DNA from 2 places in the Fibrobacter sp. UWEL genome. Region 1 is predicted to be linked to the other one. Evidence: riboswitches for the same ligand, from Rfam matches in the RefSeq annotation. Region 1 holds a riboswitch; the other holds the start of a gene.
The links. A riboswitch is a leader RNA that binds a small molecule or an ion and turns the genes downstream of it on or off. The one in region 1 is predicted to bind thiamine pyrophosphate.
Positions count from the first base shown of each region.

Region 1 (7,627 bases):
AAGCTTGCTTGTCCTCTTTGGCAAACCGTTAGTCAAGCGCTCGTGATTGAAAATCGCGAGCGCCACGATTAGGAGGCGAGTGGCGCACCACGACTAGCAATCCCGAGTGTAGCGGCCAACCCGATATCGCCCGAGACTTCCTAACGAAAAATCCCGAGTCCAGCCTTATGCTGACTCGGGTTTTTTGCATAAATCCCAAAATCGTAGTACGAAACCCCCGTTTTATCGTTTTTTGCACTACTTTTTTGTCTCTCAAATCAATTTGACTAGTGCAAATATCAAACAAATCGCAGATTCATCCTAGTGTAAACGGTGATCTTGGCCGATGTCTTTAAAAATCCTAGTGCAAAAAACGGATTTCCTGCAAATTCGTACTAGTGTTGCGCATAGGCACTGGCTTGACACTAGTGCAAGTTTACCCCATCAGCCAAATTCGCACTAGACATTTGCCATTTTGCCCCCGCAAATCCTATCCTTCAAACCTCGTCCTTCAAAAAAAGGCCACCGCCGTAGCGATGGTCTTCGTCTCTCTCTCAATTGGTCGCGAGCGGCGCTCGCCTTATTTCTTTTGGCCCTCTACGAGGGCTAAAGAGATGGCTCGGCAATGCGAATATAAATATTCGCGCTGCGCTCGCCTTATTTTGGCCCTCTACGAGGGCTAAAGGGTCGGCTCGGCAATGCGAATATAAATATTCGCGCTGCGCTCGCCTTATTTCTTTTTTTTGTTTTTTCCCGGAGGGCCGGGCATAAAGGGGCTGCTTGCCTTTTCCTTTTCGACCTTGGCTTCGGTTTCCACTTCCTGGCCAACTACCACGGTGTCGCCTACGCTTAGACCCTTAAGGATTTCAACGTTCACGCCGTCGTTAATGCCGACTTCGACTGGGCGGGGGGCGGCCTTTCCGTTGATGCTGATCCATACGTGGTTGCCCTTCAGCTGAGGAGGCTTGCGGTTCTTCTTGCCGCTCTTGCCTCCGCCAAATCCACCCTTGCCCGGAGGGCCACCTGCTCCCGGACCACCAGCCATTCCCGGTGGGGGAGGTGCGTCGCCACCGTCCATTCCCGGCGGCGGGGGCGGCATTTCGCCTTCCTTGAATCCCGGAGGAGGAGTGAATCCTTCTGGCATGGGCGGGCGAGGCATGTCCTTCGGGTCCATCATGGGGGTGCTTTCGTCGGGAGTAAACTTCAATGCCTTTACCGGAACAGAGATGGCGTCCACCACTTCCTTGGTAACGATAGTGCAGGTGGCTGTCATGCCGGGGAGCAACTTCTGGTCCGGATTGTCGGCGGTAATTACCACCGTATAAGTCACCACGTTAGAAGTTGTAGTGGGGTTCAGTCGAACTTCCTGGACCTTGCCGCTGAACTTGTCGTTCTGGAAGGCGTCCACTGTAAATTCCACTCGCTGGCCGGCCTTTACCTGACCGATGTCGGCTTCGTCCACGTCGGCCATGACCTTCATCTGGCTTAAATCCTTTGCGATAATAAAGAGGGTCGGGGTGCTCATGGAGGCGGCCACAGTCTGGCCCACATCCACGGCGCGTTTCAGGACAACTCCGTTAATAGGGCTCTTGATGGTGGCGTAGCTCAAGTTCAAACGGGCCTGGGCCACTTCGTTCTTGCGCTGTTCCACGGTGAACTTGGCTGCGTTCATGCTGTATTCTGCAGATTCCAGATCCACGGCGCTGGCGCTATTGCTTTCGGCCAGCTTCTTGGTGCGATTGTAGGATGATTCCTTGTACTTGAAGTCGTTTTCGGCGGACTTGTAGGCGATTTCGGCCTGGGTCAAAGTGGCCTGCAGCTTGGACTTGTCCAGTTCCGCAATGACCTGGCCTTTCTTGACCTTGGAATTGAAGTCCACGTAAATCTTGCTGATGTCGCCAGAAACCTGGGTGCCAACTTCCACCTGGTCCACAGGCTCCAGGGAACCGGTTGCGGAAATGGAGGTAGTAATGGTTGCCTTGGTAACGGCGGCGGTGGTTAGGGTGGCCACCTTTGCTTCTGTTCCCTTGTCAAGAACGAATGTCTTGACCCCGTAGCCAATACCAGCCAGAACGGCGAGAACAATGATAAATTTCAGTAATTTCTTCATATTGTTTGGCAAAATTTAGAAAGTCTTGGTTTGTTTACGTCTAATTAGATGCCTTAGGGGGCTAATTCGTTGCAGTAGCTTTAGCAAACTTTGTTTGCCGAATCTAAAGGATGTTGCTCTGCCATTACTCGTTTGACTTAGCCAAGCCTTTGTTTGAATTTGTTTCTAGATTTTCTGCTATGACTCGCATCGCAAAGCAAGATGATAGCGCCGAAGTGCGGCACGTAACCTGGGTTGGCCTGGGTTGGAACGTGGCTCTTTCCGTAGGGAAATTCCTGGCGGGTTTCTTTGGCGGCTCTCAGGCCTTGATTGCCGATGCCATTCACAGTGCGTCCGACTTCCTTACGGATATTGCTGTGATTGCAGGTTCCAAGCTGTGGAACTGCCCTCCCGATGAAAATCACCCTTATGGTCATCGCCGTTTCGAGACCCTTATTTCTGTAGGAATTGGCGTTGCGGTTTGCGCTGTTGGCGTGGGGCTAGGTTATGATGCCATCCAGACTTTGCGATTGGGGGAGGATGGCGCCTCTCACCCGGAATGGATTGCCGCCGCCATGGCCGCCCTGTCCATTATCATCAAGGAAGGTTTGTTCCGCTATACTCGCAAGGCGGGCAAGAATATCCGCAGTCAAGCTCTGGAAGCTAACGCCTGGCACCATCGTAGCGACGCCTATAGTTCCATCCCCGTGTTGATTGCGGTGGGCATCGGCATTCTTTTCCCGGAGCTGTGGTTTGCGGACTCCGTTGGCGCTATCATTGTGGCTTGCTTCATTCTGCATTCCGGATATGAAATCGCCTGGCCTGGAATCCATCAGGTGGCCGATATTGGCGCTCCCGAAGAAATCGCGGCGAAGTTAAAAACTCTGGCTCTTGAAACTCCCGGGGTCATTAGCATTCATGGGTTCCGCACCCGCTTCGTAGGCAGTGACCTTCATGTAGACTTGCATATTGTGGTGCCTGCCGACATGACCCTCCTGGCAGCCCATGACCTTTCCGAAGAAGTGGAACGCCGCATCCTTGAAGCGGGCGAAAACGTGGTAGACGCCATGGTCCATGTGGACCCCTACGATCCCAAGAAAGCCGGTGAGGCGTAATCACTCCACACCGCATAATTCATATCTCATAATTCGTACCTCATAACTCGAATTACTATATTTATCCGCGAAATAACTTAGGGGTGCTGCGAGTCGAGTGGCCGTGGCTGAGAAAATACCCTTTGAACTTGTGCCAGTAATTTGGCCAAAGGAAAAGTGAGGTCTTTAGTGGAATCCAATAATTCCCTCTTGAAGCCGTTTATGAACTCCCGGAAGATTTATGTGCCGGGTAAGATTTTCTCCGATATCAAAGTTGGCATGCGTGAAATTCAGACCGAAGATCCGCTGACTCCTTTTGTGCCGGTGTATGATACCAGTGGCCCGTACAGCGATGAGAATGCAACCATCGACGTGACCAAGGGTATTGAACGTTTCCGCGAAAGCTGGATTCAGGAACGTGGCGACGCCGAACAGCTGGACGATATGACTTCCGCTTACGGTCGTGCCCGTCGTGAAAATCACGAACTGGACCACCTGCGTTTTAATGCGGTGCATCATCCCATGCGCGCTAAGAGCGGCCACAAGCTGACCCAGCTGGATTATGCACGAGCTGGTGTGATTACCAAGGAAATGGAATACGTCGCCATCCGCGAAAACCAGAAGCTGGATGAACTGGGCGTGAAGGGTACTCCTGTCACCGCAGAATTCGTCCGCGATGAAATTCTGGCAGGTCGCGCCATCATTCCGGGTAACATCAACCACCCCGAATGCGAACCCATGATCATTGGTACCAACTTCCTCACCAAGATCAACAGTAACATCGGTAACTCCGCCATCACCTCCTCTATTGAAGAAGAAGTGGAAAAGATGGCCTGGTCCGTGCGCTGGGGTGCAGATACCGTCATGGATCTTTCCACCGGTAAGCACATTCACGAAACCCGCGAATGGATTATCCGTAACAGCCCCGTGCCTATCGGAACAGTGCCTATTTACCAGGCTCTGGAAAAGGTCAACGGCAAGGCTGAAGAACTGACTTGGGAACTTTACCGCGATACTTTGATTGAACAGGCTGAACAGGGCGTGGACTACTTTACCATTCACGCAGGCTTGTTGATGGAGCACATCCCCATGTGCGCCAAGCGTACTACCGGCATTGTGAGCCGCGGCGGTTCCATTCTTGCACTGTGGCAGATGAAGCATCACCAGCAGAACTTCCTGTACACTCACTTCCGTGAAATCTGCGAAATTCTCGCTCAGTACGACGTTGCTGTTTCTCTGGGTGACGGCCTTCGCCCGGGTTCCTTGGCCGACGCCAATGACGAAGCCCAGTTCGGCGAATTGGATACTCTTGGCGAACTGACCAAGATTGCTTGGGAATACGGCGTTCAGGTGATTATCGAAGGTCCGGGTCACGTGCCCATGCACAAGATTCAGGACAATATGGCTCGTCAGTTGGAAAAGTGCCACGGCGCTCCCTTCTACACTCTGGGACCTCTCACCACCGATATCGCCCCCGGTTACGACCACATTACTTCTGCGATTGGCGCTGCCCAGATTGGCTGGTACGGTACTGCCATGCTTTGTTACGTGACCCCCAAGGAACACTTGGGCTTGCCGGACCGCGATGACGTTCGTGCCGGCGTGGTGACTTACAAGCTGGCTGCTCACGCTGCCGACTTGGCCAAGGGCCATTACGGTGCAGAATTCCGCGACGACGCTTTGAGCCGCGCTCGTTTCGACTTCCGTTGGAACGACCAGTTCGCATTGTCCCTGGATCCGGAAAAGGCTATGGAATTCCACGACAAGACTTTGCCTGGTAACCAGGCCAAGTCCAGCCATTTCTGCTCCATGTGCGGTCCCAACTTCTGCAGCATGCGTATCTCCAAGGCTATCCGCAACTTCGTGGATACCGGCGACATCGGTGATGTGTAAAGTTGTCATCCCCGACTTGATTGGGGATCTGGCAGTTTCTATTTGCGCATAAAGCGTTAATGATATATATTACCTCGTAGGTTTAACCTGCGAGGTTTTATGATTTTAGACGAAACTTTTAAGCTGGCAAATGGCGCACGTATTCCAAAGGTGGCTCTGGGTACATGGCAGACTCCCGATGATGTAGTTGCGGAGGCTGTTGTTGCGGCCATCGACGCAGGTTATAAACATATTGACACCGCTGCCGTCTACGGTAACGAACGTGGGGTAGGCGATGGCCTTTCCCGCGCCCTCCAGAAAACAGGGATCCACCGCGAGAGTATTTTCGTTACCACCAAGATTCCCGCAGAAGTCAAGAGCTACAAGGGCGCAGAACAAAGCATCCAGGATAGTTTTGAACGTCTGGCCACACCTCACATCGACATGATGCTCATTCACTGGCCTAAACCGTGGGCCGAAATGAAGGATCCTAACGCTCCCAGCTATAATGCCGAAAATCTCGAGGTCTGGCGCGCTATGGAAGCCGCACATGATTGGGGCAAGATCCGCTGTCTGGGCGTTTCCAACTTCAGTATCGACGACATCAAGAACATTCAGGACAATTGCCGCGTCCAGCCGGTAGTGAACCAAATACGCGTCCACATCGGGCATGTTCCCTTTGAACTCATCGAATTTTGCCGCATCAACAATATACGTGTGGAGGCTTATTCTCCCAATGCAACGGGCCGCCTTTCCCAAGTCCCCGCAGTTTGTGAAATGGCAAAAAAGTATGGTGTTTCCGTTCCCCAGCTGGCCAACCGCTTCTGCCTCCAGCTAAATCTGGTAACGCTGCCAAAATCCACTCACGCCGAACGCATCATCGAGAATGGCAACCTGGATTTTGAAATCACCGCCGAGGATATGGAACAGCTCCTGCAAATGCCGGAGATCTAATCCCTCGTCATTCCCGGCTTCCTCCTACGTCATTCCCGGCTTCCTCCTACGTCATTCCCGGCTTGACCGGGAATCTCGCATTATCTTTTTTCTATCTTCAAGATATGAAGTTTTCTCGCAAAGTTTTATTGCCGGTGATGGCAGCCCTCTCCATGGCGCTGCCTTCTTCCGTATTTGCCGATGTGAACCTTCCCGTCCATAGGGAAGTTCTGGATAACGGCCTTACCGTCCTGTTGCATCCTAACAAGCAGGCTCCTACCGTAAGCTGCCGCCTGTTCTACGTGACCGGTTCCGTACACGAAGTTCCGGGAAAATCTGGCCTCGCTCACCTGCTGGAACATGAACTGTTCAAGGGAACCAAGAAGGTGGGCATCCAGGATAGTGTTGCTGACGTCCGTTTCATGGCTCAACAGGATAGCCTCCAGGCTCTCATCCGCCCGGCGAAACTTTCTGGCGATACTGCCACCGTGCGTAAACTTACCGCGGAACACGATTCCATCGTCAATGAACATCGCAAGATATTCGTGAAGGATGAACTGTGGGGCGCCTATCAGGCTGCCGGCGGTACGGGCCTCAACGCCTTTACAACCGACCTCATGACCGCATACATCGTGACGCTTCCCAAGAACAAGATCGAGATGTTCATGTGGTTGGAAGCAGACCGTATGCAGAACGCAGTGCTCCGCGAATTCTATTCCGAACGTGACGTGGTCCGCGAAGAACGCCGTATGCGTTACGACGACAAACCCACGGGCCGTTACTACGAAACCTTGAACTCCATGATTTACGAGGCTTTCCCTTACCGCGTGCCTACCATCGGCTGGCCCAGCGATATTGCAAACCTGACTCGTGAAATGGCCGACGAACATTACCGCAAGTACTACAAGCCCCGCAATGCCATTCTCGTTCTGGCAGGCGACCTGGATACCACATCCACCATGGAGATGGTCAAGAAGTACTTCGCCAATATTCCTGCTGGGGAAGCTTTCCCCCCGCTGACCATCCGCGACCCTGAACAGGCTGGTGAAAAACGCCTGACGGTGAAGCGCCCCGATGCCCCGAACATGTATAATCTAGTGTTCAAAACACCCGAAGTAGGTGACGACATCCTGTATGCTCTGGACATTGCCGAAGGTGTGCTGAATGGCCGTAGCGGTAAACTGTACAAGCGTCTGGTGGAACAGGAAAAACTGGCTGTAGGTGTAAGCGCAAGCAATAGCCCCAACAAGTATGTTTCCGAATTTAGCGTCCGCGTGAACATGCGCCCCGATGCAGACCCCGCCAAGGTAGAGGCCATCATTTGGGAAGAACTGGAAAAACTGAAGACTGAACCGGTCAGCGAACGCGAATTCCAGAAGGTAAAGAATCGCGCCTACGCTGGTCTTGTCCGCAGCCTCACCGACATGGAAAATGTGGCTACCATGCTTGCCTGGTACGAAATGTTTGGCGACTACAAGATTTTCCTCCACTGGGCAGATGAACTGAACAAGGTAAGCGCTGCCGACGTGCAGGCCGCAGTCCAGAAAACATTCGTTCGCGAAAAGTCCGTTGCAGGCTTCCTCCTGAAGGAAAAACCTGCGGTTGCTGCCACCGCCGACAAAACTGCAGAAGCTAAACCCGCGGAACCCACCGCAGCACA
Region 1 is NZ_FRBE01000004.1:108,139-115,765, forward strand. It holds gene BUB59_RS04055 (efflux RND transporter periplasmic adaptor subunit) at 710-2,089, opposite strand; gene BUB59_RS04060 (cation diffusion facilitator family transporter) at 2,269-3,183, shown strand; TPP riboswitch at 3,253-3,354, shown strand; gene thiC (phosphomethylpyrimidine synthase ThiC) at 3,385-5,055, shown strand; gene BUB59_RS04070 (aldo/keto reductase family protein) at 5,155-5,988, shown strand; gene BUB59_RS04075 (M16 family metallopeptidase) at 6,093-7,627, shown strand, end outside.

Region 2 (7,627 bases), on a different contig from region 1:
TGAGGATTTTGAAAGGGAGTAAAAGATGGGTTTGTGGAAACTTTTGGGGGTTACTGCTTGTGCAATGTTCGGTGTGGTTACCGTTGCACAGGCAGCTAATCCTATTACGACTGCATTCTATTCTGCCGATGCTGCAGCGTTGGTTCATAACGATAGCTTGTTTATTTTTGCGGGCCACGATGAACAGGGGGCGCAGGGTACCAACAACAAGTTCTTCTTGATGAACGACTGGCACGTTCTGGTAACTACCGACATGGAGAATTACCATGATTACGGTGCCGTGCTCAGTTACAAGACTTTCAAGTGGGCCGATGCAAGCGCCTTTGCGGGCCACTGCGAATATCGAAATGGTAAGTACTACTGGTATGTGGCGGTACATCACGGCTCCATCAAGCAGGATGAAGGCTTTGCAATCGGTGTTGCTGTAGCCGACCATCCGTCGGGTCCGTGGGTAGATGCCATCGGTCATGCGTTGGTGACGGACCTTACTGAAAATGATGTCAAGCTGAATATTGACCCCGCCATTTTCTATGACGGTGACGACATCTGGATGTATTGGGGCTCCTGGAATGCCGGCCGCCGCGTTAAGCTGAAAGAGAACATGATTGAGCTGGCCAGCAAGCCGGAAGATATTGGAATCAAGGATTTCTTTGAAGCTCCCTGGATGCACAAGTTCCGCGGGAACTATTACTTCAGTTATGCTTCCGGTTATCCTTCTACCACCAACTATTCCATGGCGCCTTCCATTAATGGCCCCTGGACACAGAAGGGCGTGATTAACGCCAAGGAAGACAATTCCGAAACCAATCATCAGGCCATTTTCAAGTACATGGGCCACTGGTACTTTATGCACCACGGCGCCAATTCTCCTGGCGGCTGGACTTACCGCCGTTCCGTGAATATCGACTACCTGTACTATGATCGCGATGGAAACATCCAGAAGATTGTTCGCACCGATGGTGTAGACAAGGTGAACAACGCCCTCATTAAGGATGGTGCGTATCGCTTGACCGTTTCCCACAGTAATTTGGCGTTGCAGGATGATGGTGACATGGTCATTCAGCAGACTGCTGACGAAACGGCTGATAATCAGCTGTGGATTGTTGCCGCCGGGAAGACCGCTCGCCATTACACTTTGCAGAATTACGGCACCAAGAAATATTACTGCCCCCAGGCCGTGTTGCTGGATACCGTCCGCACCAGCGCAACACCCTGCGAAATCCGTATTGAAAACGCCTCCGAAAAGAAGGGTTACTATCTGTTCGCCAATTACGACGACGACTATCTGGGCGACATTCTAAACGTTTCCAAGGAACCCGGCATGCCCCTCATTACCTGGGTCCGCTCCGGAACCGATAACCAGAAAATCCAATTCGTATCGAGTGTCATTCCGAGCGCAGTCGAGGAATCCAGCAGTTCCTCCGATGTCATCCCCGACCCCGATCGGGGATCTAGCAGCTCCTCCTCTGTCATCCCGAGCTCATCTTCAAGCGTCATCCCGAGCAGTTCCTCTGGTGTCATCCCGAGCGCAGTCGAGGGATCTAGTTCCTCCGAAACTTCATTGCACCTTGCAACAAAGGTCTTGTCTCGTTCCATGAACTATGATCCTCTTGCAAGAATGGTGCGCCTGGCGGGGGAGGCGCATTGGACTGTATTTAGCCTGAACGGGCATATTGTCCAGTGTGGATTTGGCTCTCAAGTATCGATGAATAACGTGGGGCGCGGAACGTTCCTAGTCCGTTCCGGTAAAGAAACTCTGAAGGTTGTAAATCCTTAAAGGTCCTTTAGTCATGCATAGGAATCTCGGCATTAGTAGTATTAGCCGCGATATTTGATATGAACCTCGAAAGTTAGAAAAAAACTTTCGAGGCTTTATTATATTTTGCCTGTTGGGTTTAAACTGCCATAGGTTTAGTTAGGAGGATTAAGATGAATGTATTCAAGACTTTGGCTGTAATGGCTTTTGTCGTTGGTTTTGTCGCATGTGGCGGCGATAATGGCTCAAACGCAAATAATGACGATCCATCCAGCTCTAGCGTTGCTCAGGATGATGATTCCTGCAGCAAGAACAGCTCTTCTAGCGAAGAAGCTAAGAGCAGCAGCTCCTCTGAAGCAAAGTCCTCTTCTTCTACCGAGGTCTCGAGCTCTAGTGTAGAAACCAAGGACAAGTCCAGCAGTTCTGTAAAACCGACCTCTAGCGCCGAAGCCAAAGACCCTCAAGCCGAGAGCAGCGGCGATGCTTGCATCGGCATTGCCGAGGCGCAGTGTCTAAGCTCGGAGAGCAAGAGCAGCAGCTCTGTGGCCTCTTCTAGTAGTGTGATCGTGTCTAGTAGTAGCCAGTATAAACCTTACAATCATAGTAGGGTTTTCTATTCAGATAGCATTCATTCTGGGGCGTACAAACAGTTTACCGATGCAAGAAATGGCCGAAAGTATTACTATTTGACAATCAATGGAAGGAATAACCTTAAAAAATTCGTTCCTATTACAGTCATGGCCGAAAACTTGAATATCGGCGTTGATGTTCCTGGCGTAGAAGATCAAAAGGATGATTCGATTATTGAACGTTATTGTTATGATGATGACACCACTAAATGTGATCGATATGGTGGATTGTACCAATGGGCTGAAATGATGCAATTGCCCAGCCGTTGTAACACGGAGAGTTGTGCTGAATTAATCAAGGAAAATCACCAAGGTATTTGTCCGGATGGTTGGCGTCTGTTGACTTATGATGACTATGAAATCATTGTAAATGCAAAAGGTAACGATGCCGGGGTAAAGGGGACTCGTTCAGAAGGTTTTGGAGGTCTTAATTATAGCGGTTTCTCTCTCGTTGGTGCAGGATATAATTTGGAAGAAGGGTTTGTGGATTTGAATGAGAGTACATGTTGGCATTATCCCGTGGAAAGCTCTGATGATCCATCAATCAGATCTATGTCTGGTTTGCAAATGACTTCAAATACGTATAATTCTATTTATCCTGTTCGCAAAACTAATGGTCTATCCGTTCGTTGTGTAATGGTGGAAACCGAAGAATAAATTCCTACAAGAATCTCGCTTGAATCAATAATGGAGGTTCCGCGTAGAGTCGTCTCGTGATGGAATCCGCTGTTGCCGAAAATTTCAAGTTTTTTTAACTTTGTGCCATACGGGAGCTGGTAAAACCGGCTGAGAGTGCAATTGAACTGTTTTTGACCGGGTTCTGATTGCTTACCGCACCTGATTTGGATAATGCCAACGGAGGTATAATGATTAAAGTCAATGGCATTGACATCGAAGCAGACGGACAGGTTTTCGCAGGAAAGTCCGTGGCTGATTATCTGGCCACCACCGATTACAACATCAAGTGTATCGCGGTGGAAAAGAACTACGAAATTGTGCCTAAGGCAAAGTACGCCGAGACCATCCTTAAAGATGGGGATTCCTTGGAAGTGGTTTGCTTTATGGGTGGTGGTTAATGCCTTCTCTGGAAGACATGCTGGCCGCTTTGATTGCTCGCCAGGGAGAAGAAAACGTCGCAAAGTTGCAGGCGGCCACGGTGGCGGTCTGCGGTTTGGGCGGTCTCGGGTCCAATGTGGCTATTGCATTGGCTCGCGCTGGTGTTGGTCGCTTGGTGCTTGTTGATTTTGACTGTGTGGACGTGACCAACTTGCATCGTCAGCAGTACAAAGCCTGCCAGGTGGGAATGCCCAAGGCTGTTGCCTTGCCCGAAAACCTTCGCGAAATTGCTCCCTATATTGAATTGGAATCCCATCAGGCTCGTGTGACGGAAGAAAACGTTATGGAACTGGTTGGGAAGGCTGATGTGGTTTGCGAGGCTTTTGATAATGCAGAAGCCAAGGCTATGCTGGTGAATGCGGTTTTGGAAAATGGCAAGGTACTGGTGGCGGCCTCGGGAATGGCTGGCTTCGGTGATGCTAACTCCATCCAGACCCGCCGCGTGTCGAAGAATTTTTATTTGTGTGGCGATGGCGTCAGTGACGTGAACAATGGAATCGGGCTAGTGGCCCCCCGCGTCATGGCCTGCGCCGCCCACCAAGCACAAACCATTGTGCGAATCATCTGTGGATTTGAATCCGCTGTGTCATCCTGAGCGAAGTCGAAGGATCTAAGAGTTTAATAATTAAGGATTGAATAATGGAAAACGATAAACTTGTTCTTGGCGGTCATGAGTTCAACTCCCGCTTTATTCTCGGTTCTGGCAAGTACTCCCTGAAGCTGATTGAAGCTGCGGTGCAGTATGCTGGTGCAGAAATCATTACCTGCGCCGTACGCCGAGCCAATACCAAGGAACACGAAAACATTCTGGATTACATCCCCAAGAGTGCAACTTTGTTGCCCAATACTTCTGGCGCCCGCAATGCAGACGAAGCAGTTCGCATTGCTCGCCTGGCTCGTGAATTGGGCTGCGGTGATTTCGTGAAGATTGAAATCATGCGCGATTCCAAGTACCTGCTGCCGGACAACTACGAAACCATCAAGGCTACCGAAATTCTGGCTAAGGAAGGTTTCGTTGTGCTGCCTTACATGCATGCCGACTTGAACGTGGCTCGCGACTTGGTGAATGCAGGTGCCGCAGCCGTGATGCCTTTGGCGGCTCCCATCGGTTCTAACCGCGGTCTTTCTGCCAAGGACTTCATCCAGATTCTCATTGATGAAATTGAATTGCCCATCATCGTGGACGCCGGCATCGGTAAGCCGTCCCAGGCTTGCGAAGCCATGGAAATGGGCGCAGCCGCCGTGATGGCCAATACGGCTCTCGCAACTGCAGGTGACTTGCCTCGCATGGCAGCCGCCTTCAAGTCTGCTATTGAAGCCGGCCGCAACGCTTACCTCTCCGGCATGGGCCGCGTGCTGGTTCGTGGTGCCGCCGCCAGCGATCCCCTCACCGGATTCCTGAGGGACTAATTTTTGTGAATGTCATTCCGAGCGCAGTCGAGGAATCTAGATTCTTCGACTCCATGCCTACGGCATTCCGCTCAGAATGACATAGGGATTGTTTTATGTCTGAAAAAGAATATCACGACGAACGTTATTTTATTGACTCTGACTCTTTGTCCCCAGCGGCTTTGGAGCGTAAGCACCGTATTGAGACGGATCCTAGTGCTCGCACCAACCACATGGAGTACATGAAGGATATGGAAGTGATCCACTCCGAAATCCCGGGGAAGGTCATGAGCCATGTGGATTCTGTGGACTTTAGCAAGTACACCGCCCGTGATGTACTTGCCGCTCTGGATCATCACACTTGTACCGTGGAAGATTTCAAGGCGCTCCTATCTCCGGCAGCAGCGCCCTTCCTGGAAAAGATGGCCCAGAAGGCAAAGCTGGAAACCAGCAAGCATTTTGGCAATACGGTGTATTTCTTTACGCCCATCTACATTGCTAACTACTGCGAAAACTATTGCGTCTATTGCGGCTTCAACTGCTACAATAAAATCAAGCGCATGCAGCTTTCCATGGAACAGATCGAGCACGAGATGAAGGTCATCGCCGACAGTGGCATGGAAGAAATCCTGTTGCTTACAGGTGAAAGCCGCGCCAAGAGCAGTGTGGAATACATCGGCGAAGCCTGCAAGATTGCTCACAAGTATTTCCGCATGGTGGGTGTTGAAGTTTACCCCATGAATACCGACGAGTACAAGTATCTCCACGAATGTGGGGTAGACTACGTGACGGTTTTCCAGGAAACTTACGACAGCGAACGTTACGAACAGCTGCACCTGATGGGGCATAAGCGTATTTATCCGTACCGTTTTGATTCTCAGGAACGCGCCCTCATGGGAGGCATGCGCGGCTGCGGTTTCTCTGCATTGCTTGGCTTGTCCGACTTCCGTAAGGATGCCTTGGCCAGCGCCCTCCATGTGTTCTATCTGCAGAAGAAGTACCCTCACGCCGAAATGAGCTTGTCCTGCCCGCGTCTCCGTCCCATCGTGAATAACGATAAGATTAATCCGCTGGATGTTCACGAGAAGGAATTGTGCCAGGTGCTTTGCGCTTACCGCATCTTTATGCCTTTCGTGGGTATTACCGTCTCCAGCCGCGAGTCCAAGGAATTCCGTAACGGCATCGTCAAGATCTGTGCCACCAAGGTTTCCGCAGGCGTTTCTACCGGCGTAGGCGACCACGAAGAAAAGTACAAGGAAGGTGGGGAAGAAGTTAAGACCAAGACGGCTGACGTGAATGCCGGCAAGGAAACTTCCGACGCTGAAGGTGACGAACAGTTCGAAATCAACGATGCCCGCAGCTTTGACGCCATGTACAAGGACATCAGCGGCGAAGGCCTACAACCCGTGCTGAATGATTACCTATACGTTTAATGACAATTACGAAGGATGAATTATGAATTACGAAAGGACCTCATAACTCGTAATTCATAACTCATAAATCATCATGTTAGATACTACTCTTTACTTCATCACTGATAGTTCCACGGTTCCTGCTGAACAGTTCTTGCCTTCTATAGAGGCTGCCTGCAAGGGTGGCGCTACCATCATTCAGCTTCGCGAAAAGAACAAGTCTACCCGCGAGTACATGGAGTTGGCCGCTGCGGTTCATGAAGTCACTAGCCGTTACAACGTGCCCCTCATTATCGATGACCGTGTGGACGTTGCTCTCGCCATAGGTGCCGAGGGTGTTCATGTGGGCCAGACCGATATGCCGGTTGCCGTAGCTCGCAAGCTCATGGGACCGGGCAAGATCATCGGTGCCACTACCAAGACAGTGCCTCAGGCTCTTGAAGCCTACGAACAAGGTGCGGACTATTGTGGGGTTGGGGCAATCTATCCCACAACGACTAAGGTGGTTACCATTCTTACTAGCGTAGACACCCTGAAGGAAATCGTAAAGGCTGTGCCTATTCCCGTAAACGCAATCGGTGGCTTGAACAAGGATAACATCCATGTTCTGGCTGGTTCTGGTATCAAGGGTATCTGTGCGGTTTCTGCCATTCAGAAATCTGCGGATCCAGAAGCCGCTACTCGTGAACTGAAGGCCGCTTTTCTGGCGCTGTAATCGCCGCGGCTAACTCGACGCTTTAATGCGTTTTTATTTGCATCCTCTCAGGACTTGTCCCACCTTGATGGGCTTGTCCAGAGGGAGATTGTTAATGCGGATGACCGCTTCTTCGGAGATGTTAAACCACAGGGCCACATCGGTCAAGGTGTCTCCATTCTTGACCACGTAGGTGTTTTCTTTTTTCACTTTGGCTTGCATCTTGCGGTGTTCGTCATAGACTTTCTTCTTGGAAAGTTTGTCGACGCCAGGTTGGAGCTCCCACTTGGGGAAGTTGACTACAGTGGCCGGATCAATGTTGACTTCGCCATAACGAATTTCAAAGTGGAGGTGAGCTCCGGAGGATCGCCCGGTATTGCCGGCTAGACCCACAATGTCGCCGGGATATACGTAGTCGCCCACCTTGACGGTTCTCTTGGCTAAATGTCCGTAAAGAGTCTGCAGTCCGTTTTCGTGTTCCACCAGCACGTAATGCCCGTAGCCGCCCTTGTTGTATTTGGACATAATGACGGTTCCAGGATAAGCCGCTACAATGGGCTCCTTCATGATCACGTTTACGTCCACGCCTCGATGCAGGCGATGGCTACGGACGCCGTAGGGGGATCCCAGG
Region 2 is NZ_FRBE01000002.1:90,380-98,006, reverse strand. It holds gene BUB59_RS01915 (glycoside hydrolase family 43 protein) at 26-1,777, shown strand; gene BUB59_RS01910 (FISUMP domain-containing protein) at 1,930-3,042, shown strand; TPP riboswitch at 3,142-3,268, shown strand; gene thiS (sulfur carrier protein ThiS) at 3,252-3,461, shown strand; gene thiF (thiamine biosynthesis protein ThiF) at 3,461-4,096, shown strand; gene BUB59_RS01895 (thiazole synthase) at 4,141-4,911, shown strand; gene thiH (2-iminoacetate synthase ThiH) at 5,007-6,323, shown strand; gene thiE (thiamine phosphate synthase) at 6,397-7,017, shown strand; gene BUB59_RS01880 (peptidoglycan DD-metalloendopeptidase family protein) at 7,051-7,627, opposite strand, start outside.
Region 2: it holds a riboswitch for thiamine pyrophosphate, as region 1 does, so the genes downstream of both, thiS (sulfur carrier protein ThiS) here and thiC (phosphomethylpyrimidine synthase ThiC) in region 1, are expected to answer to the same signal.